Regions from separate parts of the Exiguobacterium sp. HSB13 genome, predicted to be linked through region 1. Evidence: predicted binding sites of a transcription regulator. Region 1 holds the regulator's gene; each other region holds the start of a gene.
What was found. The regulator Rex, encoded in region 1, represses fermentation and respiration genes when NADH is low (regulators of the CRP and FNR family bind a similar motif). The targets are predictions, from matches to a motif close to TTGTGAAATATTTCACAA.

Region 1 (5,813 bases):
ACCTGCACCATGACCTGCGAATGCCGAGTTACCAGCAGAAATCGCACACAAGATGCCGTTGTTCATCGCGTTGACGATTGCGCGTTGTTCTGGATCATCTGCATTGACGAACGATGCCGTCGAACCGAGACTCATGTTGATGACATCTGCTCCGAGTGCAATCGCATCATCAATCGCTTTAATGTAGATATCGCTGAATGTCGATGGCATTCCTGGATCGTTTCCGAAGACTTTCATCGCGAGGAGTTGTGTTTCCGGTGCGACCCCTTTGATACCACCGTTTGCTTCATCGCCGTTTGCTCCGACCGTACCCGCGACGTGCATCCCGTGCATCGATGCGCCCGCACCTAAATCACGGATTTCGCTATCGTGATCGGCATAGTTATAGCCATACGGTACTTTTTCCGTGAAGTACTTTCCTTTTAAGCCTTTTGTTTCTTTCGCACTATCGACTTTTGAAGAAGTCAAATCGATCTTCGTCTCTGGGCTCAAGACCATGTCCTTATGCGACGGATCGATTCCTGTATCGATGACGGCAACGATCGTTCCTTCCCCTTTAAAACCATAGTCCTGCCATGTTTCCTTCGCATTGACCATGTCCTTGCTGTACAGCATGTCTGGCTTTGCACCTTTAGCAACTTCCGGACGCGCGTATTCATGGGCGATATGTACGCTCTTGACTCCGCTCAGTTGTTTAATGTCTTCGATGTCCCCGAACTTGACTTCACCACTGAATCCATTGATGACGGTTGTGAAGCTTTCCTTATATGTAACGGGAATCGCCTTTTTAGCGATGGCTGACTTGACTGATTTTTGGACGTTGACGAGGCGATCTTTGATCGACTCTTTTTCGGCATTGCTCAATGTGCTATACCGCTTGTTTTGAGCCTGGGCGATTTGAATCGCCGGCTTCTCTTCCATCTCGATGACGACACGGACTTTATCCGATTGTTTGTAGTTCTTCTCTTGCCCCGATTTCTTCAGCGAGAGCGCTTGCGGTTTTTGACCCGTTGCTTTGTCTTGCGACGACAGTGCACCTTGCGCACTGACTAGATTGGAAGACGTCATTAAGACGGCTGCCATAAGTGCAATCTTCTTCTTCATGCGTTCGTTTTCCCCTTTTCTGTAAAACCATAGTAGTACTACTGATAAAACAGTTAAACGAAAATTCTGTATATTTAGTTTAATGAATTTAATGGAAATAAACAATTTATATCTGTCTATTTTTTTAATTTATTTGTTTTTCATGACATTTTATATTTTTAAGGAATTTAACTGGGAGTAAAATAAAAACTCCTCGACGCCTCGAGGAGTTGGATATTTGGTATTGGTGGAGACTATCGGGATCGAACCGACGACCTTTTGGCTGCCAGCCAAACGCTCTCCCAGCTGAGCTAAGCCCCCATGAATTATCTTTAGTATACGCATCACTAACTGCTTTATCAATATAAAAAGAACGCTTTCACAAAAAAGAATCCCTTCCAAAAATCGTCGGAAGGAATTCACGATTCATTTATTCAATTCACGCATCAAATCCGCCTGTCGTTCAAGCTCTGCCTGTTGCTCGAGGATCAAGACCTTTTTGTACGTCCGCGCAGAAATCAAGATACTGATCTCATAGAGAACGAACAATGGAACCGAGATCATCAAGTGTGACGTCACGTCCGGCGGTGCGATCAATGCCGCAACGACGAACAGCGCAAAGTACGCATATTTCCGATTCTTTCGCATGAAATATGGCGTCACGAGACCAAGACGTGTCAGGAACATCGTCACGACCGGCAATTGGAACAGAAGACCAAACGGCATCGTCAAGCGGATTAAGAAACTGAAGTAGTTCTCGACTCCAATGACTTGTTCGATTCCGAGCTCTTTCCCGAGATCCGTTGAGACTTCAAGCAAGAAGGGAAGCAACCAGAAATACGAGAAGGCTACGCCAGCCAAAAATAGAAAGAAGATGACCGGAATATACGTCAATGTCGCTTTTTGCTCCTTGTCATAAAGTCCTGGTCGAACGAATGCCCAGAGTTGATACATCCAGAACGGTGACGCTAAAATCAGCGCAATGATGAACGCAAGATTCAAATACAACATTAAAGGATCGGCGACGTTGAAGGCATTCAAACCGATGCCGAGCTCTTTTAAGTCCGCTTGCAAGAAGCGAACGAGCGGTCGGACGAGCGGAAATGCGACAGCGAACAGGACGACGACGATGATAAGCGACCAGACGATCCGCTTGCGCAGTTCGTCAAGGTGCGACGTCATGCTTTGCTCTTGATCAACCGTCATGATTCAATCACTTCTCTTTCGGTTCGTCCTTTTTATCGTCGTCCATGATGCCGTTCGTGGCATTCTTGAACTCTTTCAATGTCTGACCCGCAGCGCGTCCGAATTCTGGTAACTTCTTCGGTCCGAAGATGATCAACGCGACGACCGCGATTAATCCAATGCTCGCTGGTCCGATACCTAGTGTGAGCGGGATAAGGTTTTCCATTATGATTTCACTCCTTCAGCTGATTGCGAATAATGCTTCATGAAATAAACTAACGACTGCAACTCGATCGATAAATCGATGTGATGGACCCGGACGCTCGCTGGCACGTTCAACCGCGCTGGCGTAAAGTTCAGGATGCCTGTCACACCATACTCGACTAACTCATCCGCTACTGACTGTGCGAACTGCGATGGAACCGTCAAGATGGCAACATCGACCTGATTCGCTTCGATTTGTTCTTTCATGTCCGAAACATGATAGATTGGAACGTCATGCGTCGTTGTTCCGACCTTCTCTTCGTCCGCATCAAACGCAACGACTATCCGAGTACTATTATTCTTTAAAAAGTTATAATTTGCAAACGCTGTTCCGAGATGACCGACCCCGATTAAGGCAACATTCGTCACCTCATCTTGATTCAAGGTTTTGCGGAAAAACGTTAAGAGATGTTGAACGTTATATCCATACCCCTTCTTCCCTAATGCCCCAAAGTAGGAAAAATCGCGACGAATCGTTGCTGAATCAACCTTCACCGCCTCGCTTAACTCAGCAGAAGAGACGCGGAGCTTGCCTGAATTGTATAAACTTTGGATGAAGCGATAATATAGCGGCAACCGTTTTGCTGTCGCTTGTGGAATTTTTGTGTCTGGTCCATTCATCCTGCAGTTCCCCCTTCGGCCACATCCATCGTGGCACCCAAATCTTTGCAAAAAGCTTTCTACTCTCCTTGATTGTAAACCACTTCACATAGAGTCACAAATAATATATTCCGCAGGACCTCGCGCTTTTGTTCGTGATAGACTAAAGGGTGGAAGGATGGATGGAAATGATACTCTTACAAGTCAATCAACTCTCGAAATCATTCGGCGTCGAGCCGATTTTAGAAAATATCAAACTGGAAGTACAAGAGCGGGATCGGATTGCGCTCGTCGGACGAAACGGTGCCGGTAAATCGACCTTGCTCAAAATCATCGCTGGTGAACTCAGTCATGACTCGGGCGACATCATGAAAGGCAAGGATGTCAAAATCGGTTATCTTGCACAAGACAGTGGTCTCGAATCGAATGAGACGATCTGGAACGAGATGCTGACCGTCTTTGAACATCTACAGGAACAAGAACGGACACTGCGCCGGATGGAAATCGAAATGGGCATGGAGCATATCTTGAACGACCCGGTCGCTTACGATCGTCTCTTGAAGACATACGATCAAGCACAACACGACTTCTCAGAAGCCGGTGGTTATCAGTTCGAAGCGAATATCCGCTCCGTCCTGCACGGCATGCGCTTTTATCCGGATGATTACTCGCGCCGGATTCAGACATTATCCGGTGGTCAACGGACACGACTCGCCTTAGCGAAGATGCTTCTGCAAGCACCAGAGCTCCTCATTCTTGATGAGCCGACCAACCACCTTGATATCGATACACTCGCTTGGCTCGAAAGTTACCTCGGCGGTTATCGTGGCGCCGTCCTGATCGTCTCACACGACCGGTACTTCCTCGACCAAGTCGTCAATGTCGTCTATGAGCTGTCGCGCAATGTCTGTCGTAAGTTCACCGGGAACTACACGAAGTACTTGGAACAAAAAGCGGCCTTGTACGATCAAGAAATGAAACAGTTCGAACAGCAACAAGAAGAAATCGCGAAGATGCAGGACTTCATTCAACGCAACATCGCCCGGGCGACGACGACAAAACGTGCCCAAAGTGTCCGGAAACGGCTCGAGAAGGTCGACCGACTCGACCGACCAGATGGGGATGAACGTAGCACGGTCCTGTCCTTCCCGATTGAAAAACAGAGCGGGAACGATGTTCTTCAAGTCAATCAACTGGCGATTGGTTACGAAGAAGCTGTCTCAAAAGACATCACGTTCCGCTTGCAACGCGGTGAATCACTGGCACTCGTCGGACCAAACGGAATCGGAAAGTCGACGCTCTTGAAAGTTCTCGTCGGTCGCTTACGCCCCCTATTCGGTGATTTCCGATTCGGAACCGGCGTCTCGATCGGATATTACGATCAAGAGCAGGCGGAACTCAATGACCGGAACCGTGTCATCGATGAGATTTGGAACGAATGGCCATTGATGCGTGAACAAGAAGTCCGTTCTGTCCTCGGACAATTCTTGTTTAGCGGCGACGATGTCTTCAAAATTGTCCATGAGTTATCCGGTGGCGAACGCGGACGTCTCGCACTCGCAAAACTGAAACTACGGAAGACGAACGTCCTCGTCCTCGATGAGCCGACGAACCACTTGGATTTGGATTCGAAGATGGTCCTTGAAAACGCCCTCGTCGACTACGAAGGAACGCTGTTATTCGTCTCTCACGACCGTTACTTCATAGACCGGATCGCGACACGCGTCATTGAGATGAGTGAAGCGGGTGTGACGGAATACCTCGGTGATTATTCGTACTACACGGAGAAGAAGGCGGAGCAAGAAGAGATTGCTCGTCTTGAAGCGGAGGAAGCAAAAGCCGCAAAGGTCACGGCGTCGAAGACGATCGATAAAGAAGCACAGAAAGAAGAACGCAAGCGCCGTCAGCAAATCGAACAGCTTGAACAAGATATCGAACGGCTCGAACAGCGTTCGGCGGAAATTGAACAATTACTCTGTGAACCAGAAGTCTTCAATGATATTCCGAAAGCAACGGCTCTTTCAGCAGAACGTGATCAAATTGATGTTGATCTACTCGAATTGATGGAACGATGGGAGAACCAACACTGATGCGGACGAAAAGCTTTTTCATCAACTTGATTCAAGGACTGCTATCCGGCATTCTTTATTTCGTACCGATGTATGCGGACTACGTGTCCACCTTCATCCGACCGGATGCTTTTAATGCTGCGCTTCCTTTGTTTCTTCTGATTTCTTGTATGATCGGTCTCGTCATCCAGACATGGAGCGGTCTCTTCGTCAGTTTACTCTCAGGACTATGCTGTACGCTCCTGACGACACAGCTATTCGTCGAACTCAATGACCCGTTGATCCTATCGTATTACGGTAGTGTCTCACCGCTCACCGCTTTCTTGATCAGCTGTGTCGGCATTTGGGCACTCGCAATCGTCTTTTATTTGCTCGATGGCTATCAGTACAGTAAACGTCATGGTCTTGAAGCCTCTTCAAACGAAATCGATTCGCAACCTTGAAGTCCGATCGATGAATCAGATGAACGACATGAGAAAAAGAGTGGAGATTCCGGTAGCTAGACCGGTCTCTCCACTCCTTTTGTTTGAATCAAAACGAATCGTACGATGAATCAAGCATTCACGCTTCTATCATTTTGTCGGTCGGGCAATCGTAAACGTCTTCCCGATC
Region 2 (5,813 bases), on a different contig from region 1:
TTGAAAATGATCATATGAAATGGTCGTTTGATCGACGACGATAGATGATTGTTCAATATTCATGAAATCCCTCCACACTTTTTTCTAGACTTTACCATTTCAGAAGTGGGCTGTCATGTCTTTTTCGGCTCTCCCTTATAAACTAAAAAAGGCGATGCACCACATTTGGTCATCGCCAATCCTATATCTTTATCCAATCGGAGCAAACACAGACTGTTCGACTTGTTTTAATTCATAGAACGCTCCTTGTCGCGCCATCAATTCAGCATACGTTCCGACTTCGATGACTTGACCTTGATCCATGACGATGATTTGATCCATCACTTCAAGACCTGCCAATCGGTGGCTGACAAGGACAAGTGTCGCATCCGTTGCCCGTTCGAAGAGCCGTGTAAGAATCATCTGTTCCGTTAAAGCATCAACAGAAGACGTTGGTTCGTCAAGCAAGTAAAGCGACGCTTCGCGCAAGAGCACACGGGCAATCGCTAAGCGTTGTTTTTCTCCTCCAGACAAGTTCTCGCCTTTTTCCAATACACGGTCGTTCAATTCAAATGTTGTTAATCCGACATCATCGAGTGCTTGACGCATTGCCTCGTCCGTCGCTGCTTCGTTCGCAAGCAATAGATTGTCACGAAGCGTTCCATAAAAGTAATGATTTTGTTGCAAGACAACATTTGCGTGTTGCCAAAGTCCTTCCGGATCAACCGTCTGACTGTCTTGACCAGCAATCGTTAATCCGTCTGTTGGATACATGCGTAGCATCAATTGGAGTAACGTGGATTTCCCAGAACCACTCGCCCCAACGATCGCCGTCTTCTTGCCGGCAGGAATCGAGACGGTGACGTCACGTAAGACCGGACGCGGTGCATCAGGGAAAGTGAACGTCAACGCGTTCGTTTCAAAGGATGGTACCTGATCGAGAACGAACGTGTCGTAAGTTGGCTCTTCTTGTTCGGTCACGACTTCATCGAGTCGTTTCGCAGCATGCCGGCTATCCTCAAAGAAGCCTGGTAAAATCGCCATCGGTGCTGCATTCTCAAAGACCGTCAGCGATGTCATGACGAGTAAAGCGAGGAAGACACCTTCGAGTTGTCCACTCGCGACAAGATACGCACCGACACCAAGAACGAGCCAAGAGATGATCAGCGTCACCATCGTATTTAAGGCAAGGTTCGAAACAGCATGTAACCCATTCCGTTTTTCTTCCTCGACATACCGTTTTGCGACGGCATTCAAGTCCTGTTCTTTTTGATCGAGTTGCTGGTAAATCTTTAAGTCGCGATAGCCTTGGAACAACTCCGTCACTTCTGTCGACAGATCACCGCGTCGGACACGGACCGAACGTGCGAAACGTTGTTCGCGGTACGCGAACCAACCTGGAATCAAGAAACCGGTCAGAATCAGACCAAGCAATAGAATCCCAGCAATCGTCCACGAGAAGAAACTGACGAAAAAGATCGTACAGAAGAAGACGAGCAACAAGACGATCGGTGGATAAAGGACACGTAAAAACGTATTTTGCAGACTCTCGACGTCCCCAACGATTCGGGCAAGTAAGTCCCCACTTCGGTACTTCCCGAAAATACCGGGTGCAAGCGGCTCGAGTCTCCGGTAGAACGACGTCCGGATATCACTGAGGATCGTAAACGTCGCTCGGTGCGAATAATAACGTTCCGCATACCGACTGACAGCACGCGTCAGACTCGAGATTTTTTGCAGGGCAATCAGGACGGCGAGTGTCTGGATTGGTGGCAACAAGGCTGCCTTTGAAATCAGGTAACCACTTGCTGCGAATAACCCAACTGCTGTCACCCCGGCGAGGACACCGAAGAAGATTGACCAGGCGATATCGCGTTTTTGATTCACCATCAACCGAAAGACTCCTAGTAATTCCTTCATCGTGTTTCCTCCCCTCTCTGGACGCTCCGCATCCGGGCATATTCCGAATCACGTCCAAGCAGTTCATCATGGGTGCCGCGATCGACGATTCGTCCGCCGTCGAGGACGACGATTTGATCCGAGCGCTCGATTGTATGCAGGCGGTGCGCGACAGTGATGACCGTCGCTGCTTGTCCAAGCTGTTCGATCGCTTGTTGGAGCAGTCGCTCTGTTTTGACGTCGAGTCCGGTCGTCGGTTCATCAAAGACGATGACGTTCGGTCGCTTCAAAAATGCGCGTGCCAACGCAACGCGCTGTTTCTCGCCACCCGATAGACCACGTCCGCCTTCTCCGATGACCGTATTAATTCCTTCAGGTAACGTCGCAATCAACTCCTCGAGCCCTGCCGCCTGCGCCGCTTCGAAAATCTCTTCCGGTGTCGCTTGACGGAGTTCACCGATCGCGATATTTTCTGCCAGCGTTCCGGCATACAGATACGGATGTTGCGAGATGTAGCTCAACTGACGGAACCAACTTGCTTCCGCCACCTGACTGCGCTCAATCCCGTCGAGCAGAATCCGTCCTTCTTTTGGATCCGCGAGTCCAGCAATCAACTGTAAGACAGTCGACTTACCGGCACCACTGCGACCGATCAACGCCACTTTTTGATATGGTTCAATCGCGAGTGTCACGTCTTGTAAGGCAAAACGTCCTTCTTGATACGTAAAATCAACTTCATCCAAGACGATTCGTGGTGGACGGTTCATCGAAAGTTCTGATTGACCGAAGGCAACGGGACGATCGTCTGCCGTCAGTTCGGCTGCGATCTGTTTCGCTGCCGCGACACTACCGCGTCCGGTATGGAAGGCAGCCCCCATCTCTTTTAAGGCAAGATAGTACTCTGGTGCTAACACGAGCATCAGGAACGCCGGAATGAAGGTGATGCTTTGGAACAGAATCAAGCGCAGACTGACCTCAAGTGCGATCATTCCCATGCTGAGCATCGAGATGAACTCAAGCATCAGCGACGACAAGAAAGCGAGCTTCAAGACCGTTAACGTCGCATCCCGGAAATCAAGACTGCTTTTTTCGATGACGTCACGTTGTCGTTTCGCGCGACCAAATAACTTCAAGGTCGTCAATCCCTGCAACGTATCAAGAAACGTTCCTGAGAACGCCGTCATCTTCTCGAGTTGAGCATCGGCCCGCTTTTGCGTCATGATGCCGATGATGATGTAAAACAACGGAATGAACGGTGCCGTGATCATCATGACGAGACCGGTGATCCAGTCATAGCTGAATGCCGCGATCAAGACCATCAAGGGAACGATTGTCGTCTGGACGACTTTCGGCAAGTATTGACTGTAATAGCTGTCCATCTCGTCTACGGCATCGAGCAAGACACTGACCTTCTGTCCCGCTTGCCCTTGTAGCATCATCTCGACCGAGCGACCTGTGTATTTCGCAACTAGCGCTTCCCGGAGTGCCTGCTTCATGTGTGCCGATAACGTCGTACCGAGACGACCGTTCCAATACGTCACGGCGACCCGGAGCAACAGCATACCGAGAACGACGAGCAGTAACGGAATGACGGCTTCAAACGGTTGCTCTTTCAGGAAAATTCGATCGACCGTCAACACGATGCCGTACGATTGACCGACGACCGCAACCCCCATCAGGAAAGCCGCAATGATGAATTGAATGAGAATACTGCGTGGAATCTGAACGATTCCTTTTAATGGATTCATATACAAACGTCCTTTCACAAAGTGTGAACGACTTTTAGTGAATATTTTCACATATCGTACATTTAGTATACCGAATCCGGAACGGGGATGCCATGCAGATGCTGTCGAAAAGGTGTGACGGTTTTGTGAGAGCATATGACTCGACAATTCTTTCGAATAAAACTATTATGGATATACATTATCCACGTTTAACAAAAGGAGACTTCTCATGCAAATGAAAACCGGGGTCGAGCAATCCGTCTATGCGATGTTGCTCTTGACCTTTCTTCCGGATCGCGCCGTTTTGCCTGGTGAATTCATCAGTCAGCAACTCGGTGCCTCGCCGACCTACTTTCAAAAGCTCTTACGAAAACTCGTCCAGGCGGATCTGTTGTATTCCGTACCTGGTGTCAAAGGTGGCTTTCGCTTACGACGTCCGGCAGACGAAATTCAAATCTTTGACGTCTATCAGGCAATCGAAGGCAAACAGACGTTGTATGCGTCAAGCGGTGTCTTTGAGGATTTGATGGGAATTCAGGAACAGGAAATCGGGCTACTCTCGAATCTGATGACAGAGGCGGAAGATGCGTGGCAATCGACGTTGAAGCGCGAGTCGATCGGCTCGATCCGTCAAGCGATCGATGCCTCCTGTCCACCGGAACATTTAGAACGGTTGCATGCGTTAATCACCGACCGGATGATGACACTTTAATGAATAGAAAGAGGTTTTTACTATGGTATTGAATCGTTATTTCGACTTATTCGACGCGTCACGCACAGACGCACAAGCTTTTGAGGATCTCGTTTCCTTATTCACGACAGACATCACGTTCGTCCTGAACGGACAACCAAAGCACGGCATCGACGCCTGGAAACAGTTCGTCCGTCATGTGTTCACGGCGAATCAAGACATTAAGCACATGTACGCAGGCTGGGAAGAAACAACACCCGGAACATATGAAACACGCTGGGCAGTTTGCGGAAAACGGGCAGACGGTAGTGTCTTCACGCAAGACGGAAAAGATATCGCACGTCTTGATGAAAACGGACGGATCGCTTACCTGGAGAACGTTCCAGATGACCCGACGATGTTCCGTTCATAAGATTACTTTTAAACAACGAAAACCTGTGTTCCGCGCAAGCAGAACACAGGTTTTTTGATTTTTAGCGCTTCAGCACGAATCGTTTCAACAAATAGCCCGTGATGACAAGTAATGACGCAATGGCGAAATAGACCATGTAGATCAACAAGTCTGGCGCAAATCGTGACACGATGTACGTCATCACGACGACAGCCGTATACAGCAACAAAAATAAACTGATGTGCTTCAACTTCGACACTCCCCTTTGAATCCTTCCCTCTTCTATACGAAAACGGACTGGAAGATGTTTCAAAAGGGCCTGTCGTTGCTTCGTTTTATAGATTCTTCGCTTTGAATGTATCTCCGCCTTCGATCGTGCCGTTATCAAAGCCTTTTTGGAACCAACGCTCTCGTTGCGCTGATGTGCCGTGGGTGAAACTTTCTGGTACGACATATCCTTGTCCCTTCTCTTGTAACGTATCATCCCCGACAGCATTCGCTGCCGTCAGCGCTTCCTCGAGATCGCCTTCTTCGAGTAAGTTTTCGCCTTGCGCGTGATGTGCCCAGACGCCGGCATAATAATCCGCCTGTAGCTCGAATCGAACGAGGTACTTGTTGAATTTTTCCTCACTCATTTGCTCTCGAAGTGGCATGATCTCGTCCGACTTTCCGAGTAACGTCTGGACGTGATGCCCGACTTCATGCGCAATGACATAGGCCATCGCAAAATCGCCCGGTGCCCCGTACTTTGTCTGCAATTCATCATAAAAGCTTAAATCAATGTATAATTTCTGATCACCGGGACAATAAAAGGGACCGACGGACTTCCCTGCTTGTCCGCAAGCCGAACTGACTTGATCCGTATATAAGACGAGCTTCGGTTTTTTATAGGTTTTGCCATCTTCTTTAAATTCTTTCGTCCAGACGCGTTCCGTATCCGCAAGGACGACGGAAACGAAATCCGCTGCTTCTTTTTCTTGTGCTGTTTCTTCATACGTCGTATTTTGCTGATCCCCGCCAGTTAAGTCTCCGAGTAATTCAGCTGGATTACCGCCCATCAAGGTGATGACGATCAGCAGGATGATTCCGACACCACCACCGATGCCGGCAATTCCTTTCCCTCCCA
Region 3 (5,813 bases), 1.7 Mb from region 1:
TTTATGTCTAAGTCACGAGCAAAACAAATAATATTAACATTTCATATTTCATAAAAATAATTAATATTGATAATTCACTTAAAATTTTTGTTATTTGTTAATCATAAAAAAACTCTGAATGTGATCTTTTATGAGATATCCATCATTCAGAGTTTTTAAACATATTAATTTGATTATACCTGCTTTAGTCTATCTTCTAAAATTGCGACAATACCTAAAATTGTTATCCCTGTACCAAAGAGTGAAATGAAATTAACTACATATGATTCTTTACTATCATTCACAATGTTTGTATAAAGATATCCTGCGGCAAATAATATAACTCCTAAACTCAGAAAAAAGTAAAAGTAAATCAATGCGTTGATAACTTTTTTATTCTTAGCTATTGAACTCATATTAACCTCTAAACCTCCTAAAATCATTTTGTAAAAACCTTCAAATATTATTTTACACTAACGTTCTTTTTCAATCTGCACTTTATTATAAAAAAAGGTAAATAAAATCCAAATTATCTTTCGATATACAAAATTATAGAAAATAACCGGCTTCTCACAATGAGAAGCCGGTTGAACGATCAGGTGCCATGGTATTTTTTTCTCTATTAGATGCCTTCGTACGCTTGTTCCATGATCGTCCGTAACTCAGCAACAAGCGGCATCTTTGGATTCGCTGTCGTACATTGATCCTCGAAAGCATCAACTGCCATCTTGTCGAGTTTTGCCTCGAAGTCTGCTTTTTGAATGCCTTGCGCCTTGAATGACATCTTGATGTTGAGACGTTGTCCAAGATCAGCAACTGCTTGAATGAGTGATTCGACCCCTTGTTCCGTCGTTGCTGCCGGAAGACCGAGGTAGCGTGCGATGTCGGCATACCGTTCATCGGCGACGAATGATTCATATTTCGGGAATGCTGCTAGTTTTGTTGGGCGTGACGCGTTATAGCGAATGACGTGTGGCATCAGGATCGCGTTCGTCCGTCCGTGTGGTGTGTGGAACTCGCCACCGATTTTGTGTGCGATCGAGTGGTTGATGCCGAGGAAGGCGTTCGCGAATGCCATCCCTGCCATCGTTGACGCATTATGCACTTTTTCGCGTGCTTCGGCGTCTGATCCGTTCGCATATGCTCGTGGCAAGTACTCAAAGATCATCTTGATTGCTTTGAGTGCCAGTCCATCCGTGTAGTCGTTCGCAAGCACCGAGACGTATGCTTCTGTCGCATGCGTCAAGACATCCATTCCGGTATCAGCAGTGATCGAAGCCGGGACGGTCATGACGAATTCTGGATCAACGATTGCGACGTCAGGTGTCAACGCATAGTCAGCAATCGGGTATTTGACGTTTTTCTCTTTATCCGTGATGACGGTGAACGGTGTCACTTCTGAACCCGTACCAGACGTCGTCGGAATCGCGACGAACTTCGCTTGACGACCGAGTGCCGGGAATTGATATGCCCGTTTCCGGATATCGAGGAATTTTTGACGTAGGTTCGAGAACGTTTCGTTCGGTTGTTCGTAGAAGAGCCACATTCCTTTCGCAGCATCCATTGCTGAACCACCACCGAGAGCAATGATCAAGTCGGGTTTGAAGTCACGCATCGCTTGAGCACCCGTCTGAACAGTCGTCACCGATGGATCTGGTTCGACTTGGTCGAAGATCCGGTAACTGACGGACTGTGGCAAGTTTTGAATCACTTTATCGGCATACCCGAACTGTACCATCGTTGGATCGGTCACGATCATGACGCGTGAGACGTCAGTCATCGACCGCAAGTACTGAACGGAGTTCTTTTCGAAGTAGATTTTTTCAGGGACCTTGAACCATTGCATGTTCACGCGTCGTCTCGCCACCTTCTTGACGTTGAGTAAGTGTTTCGCTGTTACGTTTTCAGAAACAGAGTTTTTCCCGTATGATCCGCAACCGAGTGTCAGTGATGGTGTCAACTCGTTGTACAGATCACCGATCCCGCCATGAGCAGATGGACTGTTGACGAGGATCCGGCAGGCTTTCATGCGGAGTCCGAACGCTGTCATCAAGTCGTCGTTCGTCGTATGAATGACGGCTGTATGACCGAGACCACCGATTTCAAGCATCTGTTCAGCAATCGTGAACGCTTCTTCGGTCGAAGCAACACGGTACGCACCAAGGACGGGACTGAGTTTTTCATGAGACAATGGTTCTGCTGCCCCGACTTGCTCGAGTTCCGCGACGAGCATGACCGTTGTTTCCGGAACGTCGATGCCGGCTTTCTCCGCGATCCATGTCGCTGGTTTCCCGACGATGTCCGCATTGACGGCACATGTATCGGTTTTGATGACGAGTGATTCGAGGCGTTGTTTTTCTTCCGGTGTACAGAAGTAACAACCGAGTGCTTCCATTTCCGTACGAACCGTCGCATAAATCTCTTGGTCGACGATGACGGCTTGTTCAGACGCACAAATCATACCGTTATCAAACGTTTTTGAGAGAACGAGATCGCTGACTGCCCGTTTGACTTTTGCTGACTGTTCGATGTAACACGGAACGTTCCCTGGTCCAACACCGAGTGCCGGTTTACCTGTTGAATACGCTGATTTGACCATTCCCGCTCCACCTGTCGCAAGGACCATCGCGATTTTTTCATGGTTCATCAAGACTTTCGTTGCTTCAAGTGATGGTTCTTCGACCCATTGAATACAGTCTTTTGGCGCACCTGCTTTGATGGCTGCGTCGCGGAGTGTTTTCGCTGCTTCAACGGAACAACGTTGTGCCGATGGATGGAATGCGAAGACGATCGGGTTGCGTGTCTTAATTGCAATCAATGCTTTGAACATCGTCGTTGATGTCGGGTTCGTGACCGGTGTGACACCACAGACGACACCGACGGGTTCAGCGATATAGGTGATGCCGTTTTGGACATCTTCTTCAAGAATCCCAACTGTTTTTTCATGACGTAGACTATTGTAGATGTATTCTGTCGCAAAAATGTTTTTAATCATCTTATCTTCAAAGACACCGCGTCCCGTCTCTTCTGCTGCGAGACGAGCGAGTTCGACGTGCCGTTCAAGTCCGGCAAGTGCCATATCCCGGACGATCGTATCGATTTTTTCTTGATCGAATGTCAGTAATTCTTGTAATGCACGTTGCCCTTTTTCAACGATTTGTCCAACTGCTTGTTCGACCGGTGTTGCCGTCGATTTTGTTTTTTCTTTCACAGCCATGAGTGGTTTCCTCCCTGTCGTGGAACGAATCTGAGTTTGATTTGCCAACCATTATGTCAGGAATGCCAAGCTGTTTTTCAATAGTTTGTGCTTTCCTTCACAAATCAATCATAACCCCTTTTTCCTGTTTTGTGCATGACCATCCTGTGAATTCCATCACACTTTTGATAGCGTTTACAACTGTTGTGCGTTCTTCTTTTCCAACGTTTTGCTTCATGTACATAGATGTGTGCGATTTATCACACCTCGCATTTTCCTGACTTGATAGCCGTTTCATCATCTTGTATTCTGATATGGGGTACATATTAAGAGCTACCACTAAAGGAGGACACTTGAATGTCAGTTGTACAGGAAATGCTAGCCTTCAACGAGCGATTCGTCGCCGAAAAACAGTATGAGCAGTTCGTCTCGGATAAGTTCCCAGATAAAAAGGTCGTCATCCTGACGTGTATGGATGCCCGCTTGACGGAGCTTCTCCCACACGCACTTGGTCTTAAGAACGGGGATGCGAAAATCATCAAAAATGCCGGTGCTATCCTATCGCACCCATTCGGCTCCGTCATGCGCTCGATTCTCGTTGCGTTGTATGCTCTCGGCGCTGAAGAAGTCGTCGTCATCGGTCACCACGATTGTGGCATGAGCACGATTGATCCTAACCACATGATCAACGAGATGAAGGATCGGGGAATCGACCAACAGATTCTTCATACACTCGAAGTATCCGGGGTTGATTTGAATCAATGGTTGCGTGGCTTCACGTCAGTTCAAGAAAGCGTCGCTCACTCAGTCAGCCTCGTGAAGAATCACCCATTACTGCCACCTGGGACGAACGTCCACGGACTCGTCATCGATCCAGGTACTGGTAAGCTTGACGTCGTCGATTGCTGATCACTCTTTATAGAAGAAACGCAAATAGACTCGCATATTCTATTCCGTCTTAAACTAAAGAAAACGTGCCATATTTTCTCGTAACGGAGAATTATGGCACGTTTTTTCGTATGAGTCATTCTCAGTGATCAACACGCTTCTCACTTCATGCTCAGGGGTATAACAGAATATATCATCTTGTGGAGAGCTAATAAGCGTACCATTCATCTTTTGATTACGAGGTCAGACTTTTACTCTTGACAGCATTCCAACATGGCTGTAAGATACTTTAGTATAGTGCAGTGATAACAAAAGAAAGTGTGGTTTTACTGAATGATAAACGCCGTATTGTTTGCCGTCTTTTTACTATTCATCTTAGCGATCTTCCGCGTCCACATCGTGCTCGCGATGGTCATCAGTGCGTTTGCCGGCGGTCTCGTCGGTGGTCTTGATTTAACGAAAACAACTGAAGCGTTTGCTGGTGGTCTTGGCGCTGGGGCAGAAATCGCCCTGAGCTATGCGCTGCTTGGCGCCTTTGCTGTTGCCCTCTCGAAAACAGGATTACCGGATGCGCTCGCTCACGCATTGATTGAGCGTTCACGTGGTAACGCAAGTGCTGCTTCCGTCAAAAAATTAAAAGGCTTCATCTTGTTTGCGATTCTGTTACTCGCGATCAGCTCACAAAACGTTCTGCCGATCCACATCGCGTTCATTCCAATCATCATTCCGCCATTGCTCGGTCTGTTTAATCAGTTAAAGATGGATCGACGCCGGATCGCAATCATCATGACGTTCGGACTCGTGACACCTTATATGTTCCTACCGGTCGGATTCGGAGATATCTACCTTAATCAGATTTTGCTGAAAAACCTGGAAGCTAATGGTCTTGATACGACGGGAGCTTCTGTCATCGAAGCCATGGCAATTCCAGCACTTGGGATGGTCGTCGGTCTCTTGATCGGTCTATATTCGTATCGCAAAGAGCGGACGTATGAGATGCGTGATATCGCTCCGGACGATTATGAAATTCCGGTCATCACAAAAACAAAGCTTGCTTTAAGTGGTGTCGTCGTCATTGCAACATTGATTGTTCAACTGCAGACAGAATCGATGATTCTCGCTGCGACGACTGGATTGATCCTCTTCTTGCTGCTCCGTCTTGTCCGTTTCAGCGAAGCAGATGACGTCATTACACGTGGTATGCGCATGATGTCATTCATCGGTTTCGTCATGATTTCAGCAAACGGTTTCTCAAACGTCTTGCGTAAGACGGGCGATATCGAGCCACTCGTCGAGAACTCGAAAGCGTTGATGGGCGATTCCCAACTCGTCGCCGCCTTCGTCATGCTCTTGATCGGTCTTCTCGTCACGATGGGTATCGGTTCAAGTTTCTCAACCGTTCCAATCATTGCTGCCATCTTCGTTCCACTTTGTATCCAGTACGGATTCAGCTTAGAAGCGACGATTGCCATCATCGGGACAGCCGGTGCGCTCGGGGACGCGGGTAGCCCGGCGTCGGACTCGACACTCGGGCCAACAAGTGGTCTAAATGCGGATGGTCAGCACGATCACATGCGTGAAACGGTCATTCCGACGTTCCTGCACTACAACATTCCATTGATCATCTTCGGTACGATCGCTGCGGTCGTGTTATAAAAAGAAGACGGATTCGCTACCATCGCGAATTCGTCTTTTGAATTGTCTCCGTTTTTTTCCTTTTCATTTCGTCCTCGGTTCTCTAAAATAAAGG

Region 2: cydD (thiol reductant ABC exporter subunit CydD) is a predicted target of Rex. The motif match lies at 3,662-3,679, and genes of this name have one in related genera.
Region 3: adhE (bifunctional acetaldehyde-CoA/alcohol dehydrogenase) is a predicted target of Rex. The motif match lies at 3,282-3,299, and genes of this name have one in related genera.

The regions. Positions count from the first base shown of each region.
Region 1 is NZ_JBUZOM010000001.1:2,238,818-2,244,630, forward strand. Features, by position in the region: gene ACZGCQ_RS11665 (S8 family serine peptidase) at 1-1,104, opposite strand, end outside; tRNA gene ACZGCQ_RS11670 (tRNA-Ala) at 1,329-1,404, opposite strand; gene tatC (twin-arginine translocase subunit TatC) at 1,510-2,289, opposite strand; gene ACZGCQ_RS11680 (twin-arginine translocase TatA/TatE family subunit) at 2,297-2,494, opposite strand; gene ACZGCQ_RS11685 (redox-sensing transcriptional repressor Rex) at 2,494-3,153, opposite strand; gene ACZGCQ_RS11690 (ATP-binding cassette domain-containing protein) at 3,321-5,222, shown strand; gene ACZGCQ_RS11695 (hypothetical protein) at 5,204-5,644, shown strand; gene ACZGCQ_RS11700 (flavin reductase family protein) at 5,774-5,813, opposite strand, start outside.
Region 2 is NZ_JBUZOM010000002.1:41,034-46,846, reverse strand. Features, by position in the region: gene ACZGCQ_RS12050 (cyclase) at 1-63, opposite strand, end outside; gene cydC (thiol reductant ABC exporter subunit CydC) at 190-1,899, opposite strand; gene cydD (thiol reductant ABC exporter subunit CydD) at 1,896-3,626, opposite strand; gene ACZGCQ_RS12035 (Rrf2 family transcriptional regulator) at 3,835-4,317, shown strand; gene ACZGCQ_RS12030 (nuclear transport factor 2 family protein) at 4,340-4,708, shown strand; gene ACZGCQ_RS12025 (hypothetical protein) at 4,770-4,937, opposite strand; gene ypfJ (KPN_02809 family neutral zinc metallopeptidase) at 5,023-5,813, opposite strand, start outside.
Region 3 is NZ_JBUZOM010000001.1:560,074-565,886, reverse strand. Features, by position in the region: gene ACZGCQ_RS02880 (hypothetical protein) at 174-422, opposite strand; gene adhE (bifunctional acetaldehyde-CoA/alcohol dehydrogenase) at 602-3,196, opposite strand; gene ACZGCQ_RS02870 (beta-class carbonic anhydrase) at 3,533-4,084, shown strand; gene ACZGCQ_RS02865 (Na+/H+ antiporter family protein) at 4,400-5,719, shown strand.